DNA from 2 places in the Hyphomicrobium sp. 01T421 genome. Region 2 is predicted to be linked to the other one. Evidence: riboswitches for the same ligand, from Rfam matches in the RefSeq annotation. Region 2 holds a riboswitch; the other holds the start of a gene.
What was found. A riboswitch is a leader RNA that binds a small molecule or an ion and turns the genes downstream of it on or off. The one in region 2 is predicted to bind S-adenosylmethionine.
Positions count from the first base shown of each region.

Region 1 (7,318 bases), on a different contig from region 2:
GACCGTGAGGGAAATATTCGGAACGCAATTGTCTTTGAACTTCGCCATCTGAATGCGCTTGTTGCTGAGCCTGATGTATCGGAAGACGCTCACAATGGTCAGGACCTGGACGCCCTTCGCCAACGCGCCCTTGCCAGCGCGGCTGTTCCGAAGGATGGGACGTCTTCAACGCGGAACGTTTATCAGCGCAGCAGGGATATTCGTCGCTACGTGCTGGCACGAGCTAAGGGACGCTGTGAGGGTTGTTCCGCAGACGCACCGTTTCAACGTCCCGATGGAACTCCCTACCTTGACCCGCATCATCTGCGTCGTGTGAGCGATGGTGGGCCGGATCACCCCGCTCATGTTATTGCGCTCTGCCCGAACTGCCATAGACGTGTGCACGTCGGAGCGGACGGACCAATTTACAATGATCAATTAATCGGACAGATGAAAAGCATAGAGCTTTCCAGTTGAATCTCCCCATTCAAATTGACATTTGTCATCGCCGCTTTAGGCCGTGGGGCCATGTTCATTCTCCTGGAGGAGCCTGAGATGGCCAAAATTGAAACGATGAGCTTGAAAGAGCTTGTGGCCCTGGAATCAAAGATCAAAGCCGCGATGGAGTCGGCGCGGGCCAAAGGCAAAGCTGAGATAAAACATAAAGTTTCTGCTCTGGCTCAAGCGCACGGATTCTCCGTAAGCGAGCTTTTCGGCGTTCGCGGTAAAGCCAAGAGCAAAGGGGCCGCGAGATACGCCAACCCCGATGACCCTTCACAAACCTGGACCGGCCGAGGTCGGAAGCCCGATTGGCTTCGGGCATACCTGAAGAAGGGCAAGAAGCAGGACGACTTTGCGATTTAACGACAAGGCACTCAGAGCGAGCCCTGCACAATTTGTCGGGTGTTGCCCCCCCGGGAGGTCTCGCCGCCTCCGCTAATATTCCAGTTCTTCCCTGATATAGCAGCGACGATACGGAAACCGGATTTTCTCAACCTCAATCGGACTTCCATCTTCTCTAAGAAGCTCAAAGAAATCGGGAAAGCGTTCGGCTTTGAAATCGCCGATGCAAACGCTCTGCTTCTTCTTGGGAACGAACCCATCTGAGGTGCCGATCAGATATCCAGAGCGGTCATTGTAGGGCTTGTAGATCACAAACCGTTGTCCGAACTGCGGGCAGGTCTGACGAAGAAACCCGATCATGTTGCCGCTATCAAATTCGTCCCGGCCCAAGAGCAAATAGCAGTGCTCCACCAAACATTGGTACTGGAAGAAGCCGGTCGTTCGTCGGAAGGTAACTTCCACATTGATCCGGCCAAATCGTTTGCTCTCCTCATAGAAGCTCTGATGTTGTTGCTCCAGATTATCTGGTGCAGGGCAACCAGCCCGCCAAAGGCTCACAAAGGCAGCGTAACAGCCTGCGATCATCCCGTTGACGGCATCTATGCTGCTTGGTCGGATGAACGCTGAGGATTGCCTTTGAGGCCCGTCCCACAGGCTGAGCAAGCTCGCCTGGATTTCCGATACGCCGACTGGCTCCGACGAAGCGGCGGAAGCAGTCCTTGGCAACGCGGAGCCCGCAACAGCGGCGGGTAGAAACTTGAGCAGAGTGCGACGCTGAACGGAGTAATTTGAGGATTTTGCAGGCGCAGTTTCATACATGAAAAACCTCCCGATTCTCAGGAGGCGCGCCTCCCTTTGTTTGTCCGGCTTTCCGGACCACATCCCGCAAATCGCGGTCACCACCTGCAAAGAGACAGGTTGGTCAGTCCTGACGGACTGTCTTGATGCTGAACAGGATATTGGTACGCCGTTATCGTGATTGCAAGAGTGCGATGGTGTTCACTTGCTAGGCGACGACGTGAACTTGAGCGTAGTCTGATCCAAAACGCACGTCGGATGGCAGGGAGCGCCTGGGAAAAGGGGGTAAGGTTTGGCCGAAGGCCCTATCCTAAGCGCTCATCAGAGGAGGGAGGCCGCCGCGAAACCGGGAAAACTTTAGTTGTCATTGCGAAGAGCTTAAACGCAGTCACGGCTCCATCTCACTGACTTAGTGGAGAGAGCGAAGAGTTTCACATTCAAAGGACGGGGGATTCTCGTCTTCATTCAATATTGGAATCTTCAAGAAAAAGGAGCGTATTCATAATAACGAATTACAAGTCAGCAAGAGACCTGAATTGATCCGTGACCCGCAGGCTCGGCGACGGTTGCGAGCGGAAGCACCTGGAGGAATAAGCGCTGGGTCGCACTTTCGGGCTTAGACTTTCCATTTGCTAGGGTGGGCATGGCCGCATCCCCCCTTTTTAGCGAGACAGACTTCGCCAAAGGTTGGTAGGGAGCGAACCTTCGCTCCCCTTCTTGACGCGACTAACTTCTCCATGTCCCCGCAAACACGCTCAACTGCTTTGCCGACATGCGGGTGAAGCTGTTTTAACGGCCTCGCGTCGCCATGAGTTCAGACTTGCCCGGACTTTTTTGCGTATGTGGGCTTCATTGGGATAAGGCAAATGCAGCCAAACTTCGGTGTCCGTCACACCACCAGCTTTCAACCGCCATACGACCTTATGAAGTTCCTCGTGACGCCCCTCAGTCATGCCCAACAGTGGAGCCGTAATTTTAGATATAGCAGCCGACGTGAGTGCGGAGCCTTTACTTGCCCTTATGTCATCTTGTCCCGGCACAGGTATCACCTTCGCTATGAATTGCGGGTTCAAGGCATGTCGGGCGAAATCTTTCTGGTCCGTGCCGAAGGTTTCAAAGAAAGCCCATTCTGGATAGGCGCGGTTGGTGCAGGGCAAGTAGAATGATTGAACGCCAGAGCGGCAAGCCGGGTCTAATTTTGCTGACGCCTGCGTGAAGCCTGACTCTTCAAGCCGGGCAACGATGCTGTCGTAAACCGCCTGATGCTCGGCAATTGATTGTGCTGGCTTGCAGTAGGGCAGGATCACCCGGAACTTGTTTGGCCGTTTGGGCTCCGTGAGAAGCTGTTGCAGATGATAAAGGACGTGCGCAGGGGTCCGGTCGGGTCATTCCAGAAAATGCCCTTGAACCGCTCCGGGCTGAGGTTTCCATCATCAAAATCCAAGACCATCGCCGACGAGCTTGCGAACGAAGCTTGAGTCCGGAAGGATTCCCCTTCGCGTCCGTTGAAGGTAGCTGGATTGAACAGATATTGCTCTTCCTTCGTCTCCAACTGTGCCTTGGATTGTTGTCTCAGAGCCTTGATGAACTGCGGCAGCAGAAGGTTCACTGAGCGAAACTGCTCCGGCTTGTGATCCGTGACGCGTTTGTGGAAGGTCACGCAGCAAGTGGAGGTCTCCTCCCCCTTAGCAGTCCCTTTGCTGTCTTGGGCGGCGGATTCCCAACTATTTTCCTTTAGAAAGAGATCTGGTTGGCAACTAGCCGCTCCTCCGATGAGGTTCTCGCGAGCTTTCTTGGCCGTTGACCTTTGGTCCTTCTGTGTCGGCGTCAAAGGGGACAGCTTCGTTGGCAGCTTGATATCGCCGATCTTCGCAACATCTTCGCAGCCCGTTAATTCGGCAAGATTTTTGGCGACTGGTTCATCGGCGATGATCGCGGTGACGACTTCTTGGGAGTTTAGGTTCCGCAATGAGGTTCGCATTGTGGCCTGATACGCGGGGTCACTGCCGGTTGAGCGCAGCAACTCGTCATGGGTAAAGCCCAAATCCTGCAGGGTTCCGCAGTGAGCCGGAGAGCGATTGAGAGCCGCACAAAAATAGAGGTTTTGATAATCTTGGAGGGAGTTTTCACCCCGACATGGCGGACTGATGCGACGGGCGTTTGGGAGACCAAGTATAACTATTGTGATGCTCTGCCGAAGCGCTTCCTAGCTACCTCTACGTTGCGGCTTGAGACCAGCGGCGTGATTTCCTCGTATCTGGCGATCGTACGGGCTAGCCGAGCTTTATCGGCGCGGATGTATTCGATCCAGTGATCGTCTTCGTACACGCGTCTGCATCGCGGAGGAGTGTGCTCCCAATCGGCAGGCATGCGGCGAGTCATAGAGGAACTCGGCCTTTTTGTTCCTGCAGTCGGAAAAAAAATGAATTTAGCGAGTGATGTTCGGGAGGATTGGCACGCTTTTACAAATGCGCTGACGTGTCAACTCCCCAACCGACCTTGAGCTGGAAGCAATCGCCCGCCGCCGACCTTGGCTTGCTGCTCGCTGCCCCACCGCTGAGAGCGGCGTTCCGGCTTCACCGAACGAGGCCAATCGCCCGGGCACGCCTGCGTTTGTCTCGCCTTTGAGGTGGGCGAAGCGTCAAAAAAACACAGATGCGCGCACAGACTTGCGCGCGCCACGACTTCTCTTAGATTCTGAGTTTTAAGGTGAGACAAGCCGAGACAAGCGAACCCCACGCTCAAAAAGGCGCCGTGGATCGGCACAGTGGCTCGACCGCATTGAGCCAAAGCCCAGACGAAATCGAATTGGTCTGTCCCGGCAGTCGTCATGCGCTTCGCATCACCCACCTAATCACCCACCGAAACCACGGACACGCTGGGTTCGCCCTGTATGAGTATCCTTGCAGTCGGGAAAAGCCTGCTCATGTCTGCTTCTCGCTAAGAATGCAACAGAATGGCAATTTCCCATTCCGTGTCCCGGAAGCCTGCCGCGAACAGGCAAAGCCCTAAGACTACGGCGAGACGCTGTGAACCCAATCAGTGTATTGTGCAGTTGCCATGTGCCGGAGAGCTCGGGAAAAGATGCGCGCCGACTTTCAAGATCACGCCTTGGCCGAACTTCTTCGCCTCAAGCGCAAAACATCCAGCGTCGCGATCCAGATATATAATGTGACTCACATGATTCGTCGCTTCTTCGACTTGCATCTCCCGTCCATCGTAGCGTATTTCGGATAACGACACCGCCAATTCTGCCATTTTTAGGGTGTGAACTTCGATTTCAATCTTGCTGGTTTCAATGGGCTGAGAAGTCTTCGCACCTAACACCGCGAACTGACGGTGAATACAGACAAGTGCTGAATCAAACTTTTCGGACAAATCTGTCGCGTCGGGCCGAGGACGAGGGGCAACTCGCGCCGTGTTTCCCCCAAACTCAATGACAAAATTTTGCTCGAAGCCGCTTCCCTCGAATATGGACGATTTCCAGAGAGCCGATGCGTCGGGTAAATTAGTCAGCTTCACGCCTTTCCCTGTCAACAACCGTCGACGTGTCTTGGCGTCGAGGCTGATAACTCCTGTTGCAGTCCAAAGGCCAAACACCTTCATACGGAATACACTTTCATTACTCATTTTATACGATTTCCATAAATACAACATCCGCTGTTCCGCGCCAAAATGGTTTTGACTCGGGTCTCGGATTTAATTTTCAATTATCAAGAGATGATATTTCAGCCGCTCAAGGCTACTCCGAAATATCGCCGATATTATATCAAATAATAGGTGCGATTGCAATTAGTAACAGTGCATTTTCGTTTTTTGATGAATGAGACGGCGCGATCGCCAATGATATTTTGCGGGACCGAAACATCGGGAAACAGCATATTGACACAACTCATGATGTTGTTGGCCGGTTCGCTCCGACCTTTTGGGCATTAGGAGGCGCACGTGCGGAATTGCGCGCCCCGGTAATGCTCTCAGAATGCGAGAGTCAAGGTGAGACAGGCGCGACAATGGGTAACTCCTCGCGCTCGCCCGTTACTCCGTTCCCGCTGCCCTGAATCGGAACGGCAATGGGTTGTTATTGGCAACCGACGTTTGCAAGCGCCCAAAGGGCTCTTCGTGGAGGAGGGGCGCCGGGGCAACGGGGGGGAGAGTATCTTTCGTCTGCAGCGCCACGGAATATTCCTCTTCGGTTATCAAACCGGCTTTGCGCGCGTGGTTTAGGGCATCGCGGCGCGGAGGCAACTGGCGCATGGTCGGGAGTTGAGCGCGACGCCCGTCAGCATCGGACGGCGCCTTCGGCCGGCTTTCGCCTGTCGCCCCGACATAATGGTGGAGTGTTTTGATGATCGTGTGCAGAGCGCAGTCGTGCCGTGTCGCGCTTGGATCAAAATCACGAAGCCACAATCGAACATACTGTTCCAGGCGCTGTGATTGCATTTTCAGCGGGATATCGTCGCGCCAGCGATCAAAACCGAATGACGCCTCCCCGCCGACCGGAACCTCGTCTCCCTTGAGGGTCCTGAAATCTCCGCGCACAAGAAGATCAACGATACATTTCTCAAGCGCGGAACGCGACAAAGCCATCTGCCGCACCGCCGCATCGGTCTTGACGTTGGTATTGATAAGCAACTGTTCGCTCCCGCCTATGCGCCGGAATGAATGATTGAGGGCCTCGTAGACGAAACGTTCGGCGCCTCCTTTGTTATTCCACTGATCAAGAAGATGCTCAAACTTGTCCGTGCCGCGCCATGCGGACGACGTTTCAAGGACGGTGTATCTGCGATCACCCGGTTTGATGTGCAGGAAGTGGTCGTGATTTGAGATCACAACGAGCCGGGCATAGTTGTCGACCGTTATCGGCGCTTTGAATTTGGGATTGATCAGCACTTTGTCGCCGGTGATGAGTTCCTTCATCTTGTCGAAGGCATTTTTGTCGCCCGCGAAGGCGGCCTCTTCCAGCACGATAGCAAGCTTGCCGACCAGTGCCTCGTTGAAGTCGCCCAAGATCATCTTGTGATTCGCGACTCTCAAAACCATGTCGCCCAAAATGCTGCTCAGCAATTTTGCAAAGACGATACTCTTGCCGTCGCCGGGTTCGCCGCGCACTGCAATGCAAGTGTCCACGCGCTCGCCGGGGCAGGCGATGATGTGCATCAGCCATTCAAGCACCCATTCGGCGACCGACGCATCGTTCTGGGCCCAAACTTCACAAATCAGTTCGTGCAGCAACGAGCATGAGCCTGAGGCATCAGGCTCCACCAGCATGCCGCGAAAGAGGTTGTATTCGTCCGCCGCCACCGTGCCTGATGGCTTGAAAACGAGGCCTCCAAGGTATTCTTGAGCGTTCTTTGGCGGTTTTGCGAGGAAACATCTTGCGGGATAGATGATATCCTTCCCGATTTGAATCCAATCTTTGCGGTAAAGAAATTCAAAATCATCGCGTCCCATGAGCGCCTTGGAAAGGTCGGGCTGGCGAAGATTCATCATCATGCCCTTGCCGCCCGTGTTGATTTTGGCAAAATCGCGCACGTAGTCCCGGTGCGGGTTGATGAGTGCCGCCTCGGCGGGCGACAAAAGACCTAAGCTTCCCGCAAAAGATTTGGCGCTAACCAAAGACTTAGCTCTTTTGAAATCCTCTTCTACAGCCCTTCGTTTGGCGTTGAATTTTTTTTGGATCTCGGCAAGGCTGTCATCA
Region 1 covers NZ_JBFTQC010000004.1:68,018-75,335, forward strand. The annotation lists gene AC1DK3_RS19115 (HNH endonuclease) at 1-456, shown strand, start outside; gene AC1DK3_RS19120 (H-NS histone family protein) at 535-843, shown strand; gene AC1DK3_RS19125 (hypothetical protein) at 916-1,641, opposite strand; SAM-I-IV-variant riboswitch at 1,668-1,775, opposite strand; gene AC1DK3_RS19130 (hypothetical protein) at 2,376-2,927, opposite strand; gene AC1DK3_RS19135 (hypothetical protein) at 2,924-3,664, opposite strand; gene AC1DK3_RS19140 (hypothetical protein) at 4,660-5,250, opposite strand; gene AC1DK3_RS19145 (primase-helicase family protein) at 5,656-7,318, opposite strand, start outside.
Region 1: linked by a shared signal. The riboswitch ahead of AC1DK3_RS19125 (hypothetical protein) and the one ahead of metZ (O-succinylhomoserine sulfhydrylase) in region 2 are both predicted to bind S-adenosylmethionine.

Region 2 (7,318 bases):
CCCTCTCTCGCGCTCTCACCCGCGTCGCTCGCGAGACGTCCCGATGACCGGCTATTCGAAAGAGCTGGAGAAAGCTCCGCAAGTCATGACCACGAAAAAAACTGCCCCGGCCGTCCGGCATTTTCTCGACATCTCCGATCTCGACAGCAAGACGCTGCGGGGCATCATCGATGCGGCCCATGCGATGAAAAAAGCCGGCAAACGCGTGCCGGCTGCGCTTCGTCCGAAGGACATCGAGGATCTGGTTCTCGTTCTGATTTTCGAGAAGCCGTCGACGCGTACGCGCGTTTCATTCGATATCGCGATGCGCCAGCTCGGCGGCGGCGCGTTGACGCTCAACCATACCGATCTGCAGCTCGGCCGCGGTGAGTCCGTCGCCGATACCGCGCGCGTTCTTTCGCGCTATGCCGATGGCATCATGATCCGTGCCAATGAGCATGCGACGCTCGCAGAGCTCGCGCGTTACGCGACGATCCCCGTCATCAACGGCCTGACCGAGAAGAGCCACCCTTGCCAGGTGATGGCCGACATCCAGACGTTCGAAGAACATTTGGGTTCGATCGAGGGCAAGTCGGTCGCCTGGGTGGGAGATGGCAACAACGTTGCGGTTTCGTGGATGCATGCCGCTGTTCGTTTCGGATTCAAGCTCAAGATCGCGTGCCCGAAAGAACTCTTTCCGGAAGAGGAAGCGATCGCGTGGGTCCGGCGCGAAAAGGGCGATGTCGAGATCGGCACCGATCCCGTGCACGCGGTCAAAGACGTCGATTGCGTCGTCACCGATACGTGGGTTTCGATGGGCCAGTCCGATGCGGCGCGGCGGAAGAAGATGCTGGCGCCTTACGCCGTCGATGCGAAGCTCATGGGCATGGCAGCCAAGAACGCGATTTTCATGCACTGTCTGCCAGCCTATCGCGGGCATGAAGTGACAGAGGACGTTCTCGAAGGTCCGCAGTCGGTCGTTTTCGACGAAGCCGAGAACCGGCTGCATGCTCAGAAAGCCATTCTTGCATGGTGCTTCGGCGCCTGAGGGATCGTCTCGCCGATGCCGGTTGACTCGCCTCCCAGATCGACCACGACGCCAGTTGCCATCCCGGCGGACGATGTCGTCGTCGCGTTTCGCACGCAGAACTCCAATATCCGCGGGAGGCTGGTGCGACTCGGGGCGACGCTCGATCAGATCGTCGCGCCGCATGCAATGCCCGACCTTCCGGGCCGGGCGCTTTCGGAAGCGCTGGCGTTGGCGGCTCTGTGCGGATCGGCATTGCCGCAAGGTGGCAATCTCAATCTGCTGACGCGTTCGGACGGTCCGGTTTCCATTCTCGTTGCCGATTACACCGCGAGCGGCCGGCTCAGGGGGTACGCGCGCTACGATGCGGAGAAGATCGCGGAGATCGCTCGAAGCGGGACGCGCCACGATACGGCGGCGGCGCTGGGCAACGGTCATCTCGCGATCACGCTCGATTCCGGTCCCGGACAGGAGCGCTATCAAGGCGTGCTCGCTTTCGAGGCGGCGCCGCTCTCGGCGACGGCGGCTGCGTATTTCCAGCAGCGCGAGAGCCTGCCGACATTCATCCGGACGGCGGTCGCCGAGCATTACGTGGCGCCGCGTCAAGCGGCCCAGTCGGAAACGCGGTGGCACAGGCGGGCCGGCGGCTTGATGGTGCAAAACGTCGGCGCGTCGCTAGAAGGCGTTGTCGAGCAGGACGATGACTGGAAGCGCGTCGAAATGCTGGCCGCGACGGTCGAAGATCTCGAGCTGCTCGATCCCGGCCTGACCGTCGAGCGGCTATTGCTCCGGCTCTTCCATGAGGAAGCCGTTGTGATCGAGCGGGTCATTCCGCTTTCCTCATTCTGCCGGTGCAGCCGGGAGAAGGTCGAAAACGTGCTGCTCGCGTTCGGCGCCAACGAACTATCCGACATGCTCGACGACAACGGAAAGATCGTCGTCACGTGCGAGTTCTGCACGGCGCGATATGTTTTCTCGCTCGATGAATTGAGAGCGGCCGGCGGCTGATCTTAGCCTGCGAGCCAGCCGCGCAACCGCCTTCAGTTATTTGCCGAGACCGCCGTTTGCGGCCTTGCCGACTTGGCCGTCCGCCTCACGCGGGTCGCTGTTTTGCGGGGCCTTGCCCGAGGTATCGTATTCAGTCTTGGAGCGGGCGCTGGCGATCTGAGCGCCATCGAGCTTGCAGGCGCCGCTCTTGTCCATCAGGACGAACGCGGGGTTCGGTTTGTCGACGAATTCCTGACGCGTAACTTTGCCATCACCGTTCTGATCGAAATAACGCAAGTCTGCGGTGACAAACATCTTGTCGATCTTGGTCAGGTTGTTCCACTCGGTCGCGTCGAGGGAATCGTCGTGGTCGGTATCGGCGCTGTTGAAGAGATCTTCCGCGTAGGACTTCCACTCGTTGCACGTCACGACGTTATCGTGATTGAGATCCCAGCTTCCGGCGGCCTGAAGATAGGCGCGATCGATTTCCGAGATCTGCTTCGATCCGAAAGGATTGATCGAGCCGATGGTTGGCACCGAAGCCGTCGAGCATCCGGCGAGTGCAAGAGCTGCGGACATGGCGCAGACCGAGGTATTGAGAACGTGAAAGCGTTTGGTCATTGGCCCGTCTCTGAAGATTGCAAAGGCTCGGCTGCTCGGGTGATTGGTACGCACAAGAGTGGGCCGGAAGCACGGCGTTCCGAGAAGAAAGTGGTGGGTCCGCAAGATTGTCGCACGGTATGTCGTAGGCAAGTCACACTCGGTCTGGCCTCGTCTAACTCCCTGCGGTGGATGGATTTTCGCTGCATTGCGAGATGAGTTGCGGCCTTAGGTCTCTGCCCAGGCGCCGAGGCGATCCAGAAAGCCCATGCATTTTGCGATCTCGGTTTCGGCGATCCATTCGTCGGCTGTGTGCGCCTGAGCGATATCGCCCGGACCGCAGACGACAGATGGCGCGCCCGCATCCTGAAAGAGGGCGGCCTCGGTGCCGTATGAAACGCCATACGTTTGGTTCTGGCCCGTCAATTTCAAAGCGAGCGCGACGACCTCGGATGACGGTTCGGCGCCAAAGGGTGGAACGGCATTGACGCGCTCGATGTCGATGCCGGCTTCCGAGGCGATCGCGCGCATCTCGGGGAGGCAATGCGTTTCGGCATAGCGGCGCAACCGATCCTCGATCTCGTCGGGGTTCAATCCCGGCAACGCACGGATATCGAAAACGAAGCTGCAATGCACGGGAACGATATTGGTGGCCGTGCCGCCGTCGATCGTCGTCACTTGCAGAGTCGAATAGGGTGGCTCGAAGCGAACGTCGATGACGCGCTGCTTCAGCTCGGTTTCCACGCGGTCGAGTTCGCTGATCAAGCGGGTCGCGTAGGTGACCGCGTTCACACCGAGATGCGCCATGCTCGAATGCGCCGCTCGTCCCTTGACGTCGACGCGCCAGCGGACTGGACCTTTGTGGGCGTCGACGACCTGCATGCTCGTCGGCTCGCCGACGATCACCATGCGTGGTTTGGGAAGCGCCTTGCCGAGTTCGGCGATCATCGGGCGAACGCCGATGCAGCCGACCTCCTCATCATAGGAGAAGGCGAGATGGATCGGCTTCTTGAGTTTGCGCTTCTTGAAATCGGGAACGGCCGCGAGCGAAGCTGCGAGAAAGCCTTTCATATCGGCAGAGCCGCGGCCATAGAGCCGGCCGCCTTCCGCTCTCAGCGTGAACGGGTCGCTCGTCCAATCCTGCCCATCGACGGGTACGACGTCGGTGTGGCCGGAGAGAGCGATGCCGCCTTCGTCAGCCGGGCCGATCGTTGCGTAGAGCGAGGATTTCTGGCCGTCGTCGCTGACGATCCGTTGCGACGGCACGCCGTGGCCTCGAAGATAATCTTCGACGAACGCGATCAGGCCAAGATTGTTCTTGTAGCTCGTCGTGTCGAAGGCCACGAGGCGCGCGAGCAATTCAACGGGAGTAAGGATTGGGCCTCTTGCTGCGCTCATCGGCTATCGCCGGGTTCAGTTCATGCTGCGTCGGGTATAGGGGCTATCGAGCGAGAAGGCGGGAATGGCGACGTCGAAAAGCTTTCCCGTCTCGTCCGACATCTGATAGCTGCCGACCATGATACCCTGAGGCGTCTTCAAGGGACAACCCGACGTGTATTGGAACGACTTGCCGGGTGCGATCACCGGCGTCTGGCCGACGACGCCGGCGCCGCGAACCTCTTCGGTCCGGCCGAGTGCGTCCGTGATCCGCCACATGCGCGATTTGAGCTGGACGGTCTCGCCGCCGTCGTTGCTGATCTCGACGGCGTAAGACCACACGAAGTGGCTATCTTCGGGAGACGACTGATCTTCCATGTAGCGCGGTTCGACACGGATGCGGATACCGCGCGTCGTCGCTTCATAGGGATGGAAGGCGGCAGCCGAAGCGGCCTTTCTCGATGACGAAGTCGGCGTACTTTTACTCATATTATCCCCGTTACCCCGTGACCCTCTTCACCGCATTAGTGAGATCGTCTGCTAAATCTTCGACCGCTTCAAGTCCGATCGAGAGACGGATCATACCATCACTAATGCCGAGTTCCGAGCGCTGCTCCGGCGTGAGCTTGAAATGGGTGGTCGTCGCGGGATGCGTGACGAGGCTTTTCGCGTCGCCCAGGTTGTTCGAAAGCCTGATCAAACGGAGCGCATTGAGGCACCGGAAGGCGCCCTGTTTACCACCCTCGACCTCGAATGCGATCATCTGGCCGCCGCCCGGCATCTGCTTCTGTGCAAGCGCCGCCTGGGGATGATCCGCCCGTCCCGGGTATATCACCCGGGTCACGCCCTTCAGGCCTGCCAGAAGGTCTGCAATTTTGGCAGACGTTTCGCATTGAGCCTTGACGCGAATGGGCAGCGTTTCGAGGCCCTTCAACATGACCCAGGCATTGAATGGGCTCATAGAGGGGCCGGTCTGGCGTACCCACTCCTGTACGTATTTTGTGATGAATTCGCTTTTGCCGAGAACGGCGCCGCCGAGGCAGCGGCCCTGGCCGTCGATGTGCTTCGTCGTCGAATAGACGACGATGTCGGCGCCGAGCGCCAACGGCCGCTGCAGCATCGGCGTCGCGAATACGTTGTCGACGATGGACAGGATGCCGTTATCGCGTGCGATCTTGCAAACTGCGGCGATGTCGACCAGCTCGAGAGCCGGATTGGATGGCGTCTCGAAGAAGAACATCTTGGTGTTCGGGCGAACAGCGTTGCGCCAGGCGTCGAGGTCTTTCCCATCGACGAGCGTCGCTTCGATGCCGAAGCGCGGACAGAGCGTCTCGACGATGTAGCGGCAGGAGCCGAAGAGCGCCCGCGCTGCGACGACGTGATCGCCGGTTCTCATATATGAGAGCATCGAGGCGGTAACGGCGGCCATGCCCGTTGCGGTGGCGCGGCATTCTTCTGCGCCTTCGAAAATCGTCAGGCGATCTTCGAACATCGAGATCGTCGGGTTTCCGAAGCGCGTGTATTGGAATCCCGGGTCTTCCTGCTTGAAGCGCGCCTCGGCCTGCTCTGCGCTTTTGTAGACGAAGCCCTGCGTCAGATGGAGGGCTTCAGAAGTCTCGCCCCATTCGGACCGGGTGATGCCGCCATGGACGAGCGCCGTGGCGGGCCGCCAAGCCGGGTTATTGGACGGGAACTGTTCGTCATTCGCCATTGGAAACGGCCTTTCGCGCAATAAAAATCCCGGTCCATAGGCACCGGCTGACGAAAGGCCGGGCGCGGGAAACCGGGAGCGCACACGGCCTCTTTAGCGACTTGTTTAACGTGGCTGCAAGCCGGCCGGCCAAAGGACCACGAAGTGTGGTGCGGAATTACCCCCCGTACTCTGCGGCGTCAAGAGGCGGCGTCGATGGGGCGCGAATAACGGTTATTGCAGACATTGTCGCGCTTGGCGAAGGGTCTGGTGTACTTTAGACGATGCCGAAGGGGTAGACCGGCGCCATGACGAAATCTGAAAAAGCGTTATCCGAGAAAGCTCATCCGGCGTCGAAGCGGCGGGAGCGAGGTGTCGGCATTCTACCGGCGCAAGCGATTTCCCGGATGATTGCAGACGGCGAGATCGCGATCGCGGAGCCGGTCGCCGAGGGACAAGTGCAGCCCGCGAGCCTCGACCTCAGGCTCGGCGCTGTCGCGTACCGGGTGCGCGCGAGTTTTCTTCCAAGGCCCGGCGGCCGCGTCCAGACCAATCTCGACGATCTAGCGTTGCACACGATCAGCTTGAGCCAAGGCGCGGTTCTCGAAACGGGCTGCGTCTATATCGTGCCGCTGCTCGAGTCGCTCGCGTTGCCGGCCGACGTCGAAGCGTCGGCTAACCCGAAAAGCTCGACGGGCCGGCTCGACGTTTTCACGCGCGTCATCGCCGACGGCGTCGGAGCGTTCGATCAAATTCCCCGCGCCTATAACGGACCGCTTTACGCGGAGATATGTCCTCAGACGTTTCCGATCGTCGTTCGCAAAGGATCGCGGTTGTCGCAGATCCGCTTTCGCAACGGTCCTGCCGCCGATAGCGATGCGGCGCTGCGCGAATTGCAGCTTCGCGAGCGTCTCGTCTCGGCGGAGAACGCGGACATTTCCGGCGGCATTGCGCTCACCGTCGATCTTGCGGGCGACGCAACGGGCCTGGTCGGATTTCGCGCGCGGCGGCATACCGGCGTCGTCGACGTCGACAAAGTCGGCACGTATCCGGTCGGCGATTACTGGGACCCGATCTTCGTCAAGGATAAGCAGCGGCTCATTCTCGATCCCGATCAGTTCTACATTCTGGCTTCCAAGGAAGCTGTGCATGTGCCGCCCACGCACGCGGCAGAAATGGTGCCGTTCAATCCGCTCGTCGGCGAATTTCGCGTGCATTATGCGGGCTTCATGGATCCGGGCTTCGGACACGCAGCGGCAGGGGGCAATGGCTCGCGCGTCGTCCTCGAAGTGCGTTCGCACAAGGTGCCGTTCATTCTCGAAGACGGGCAAATCATCGGTCGACTTATCTACGAACGGATGACCGAGACGCCCGAAACTCTTTACGGCCAGGGGCTGAAATCGAACTACCAGGGCCAGGGTCTGAAACTCTCAAAGCATTTCAAATAATATCTTTGGACGGCGCATGCCGCGGCGAAGTTTCGATTTTTTATCCCTCGTTCAGCGCGCTCATTGCATAAAACTGCACGGAAAACTGCGGTTTCGACGGCTTTTTTGCGTGTAACCCCCATGATGACGCTTGCTTTCGGGCCACAAATGCTGCTCTTTTCGCCGGCTTCATTCGAAAAAGGCCTGAAAAACGCATGTTTTTGGGTTTCA
Region 2 covers NZ_JBFTQC010000001.1:1,902,927-1,910,244, forward strand. The annotation lists gene AC1DK3_RS08675 (acetylornithine transaminase) at 1-47, shown strand, start outside; gene argF (ornithine carbamoyltransferase) at 44-1,027, shown strand; gene AC1DK3_RS08685 (Hsp33 family molecular chaperone HslO) at 1,043-2,014, shown strand; gene AC1DK3_RS08690 (EF-hand domain-containing protein) at 2,051-2,614, opposite strand; gene argE (acetylornithine deacetylase) at 2,822-3,991, opposite strand; gene apaG (Co2+/Mg2+ efflux protein ApaG) at 4,007-4,459, opposite strand; gene metZ (O-succinylhomoserine sulfhydrylase) at 4,470-5,681, opposite strand; SAM riboswitch at 5,754-5,832, opposite strand; gene AC1DK3_RS08710 (2'-deoxycytidine 5'-triphosphate deaminase) at 5,969-7,108, shown strand.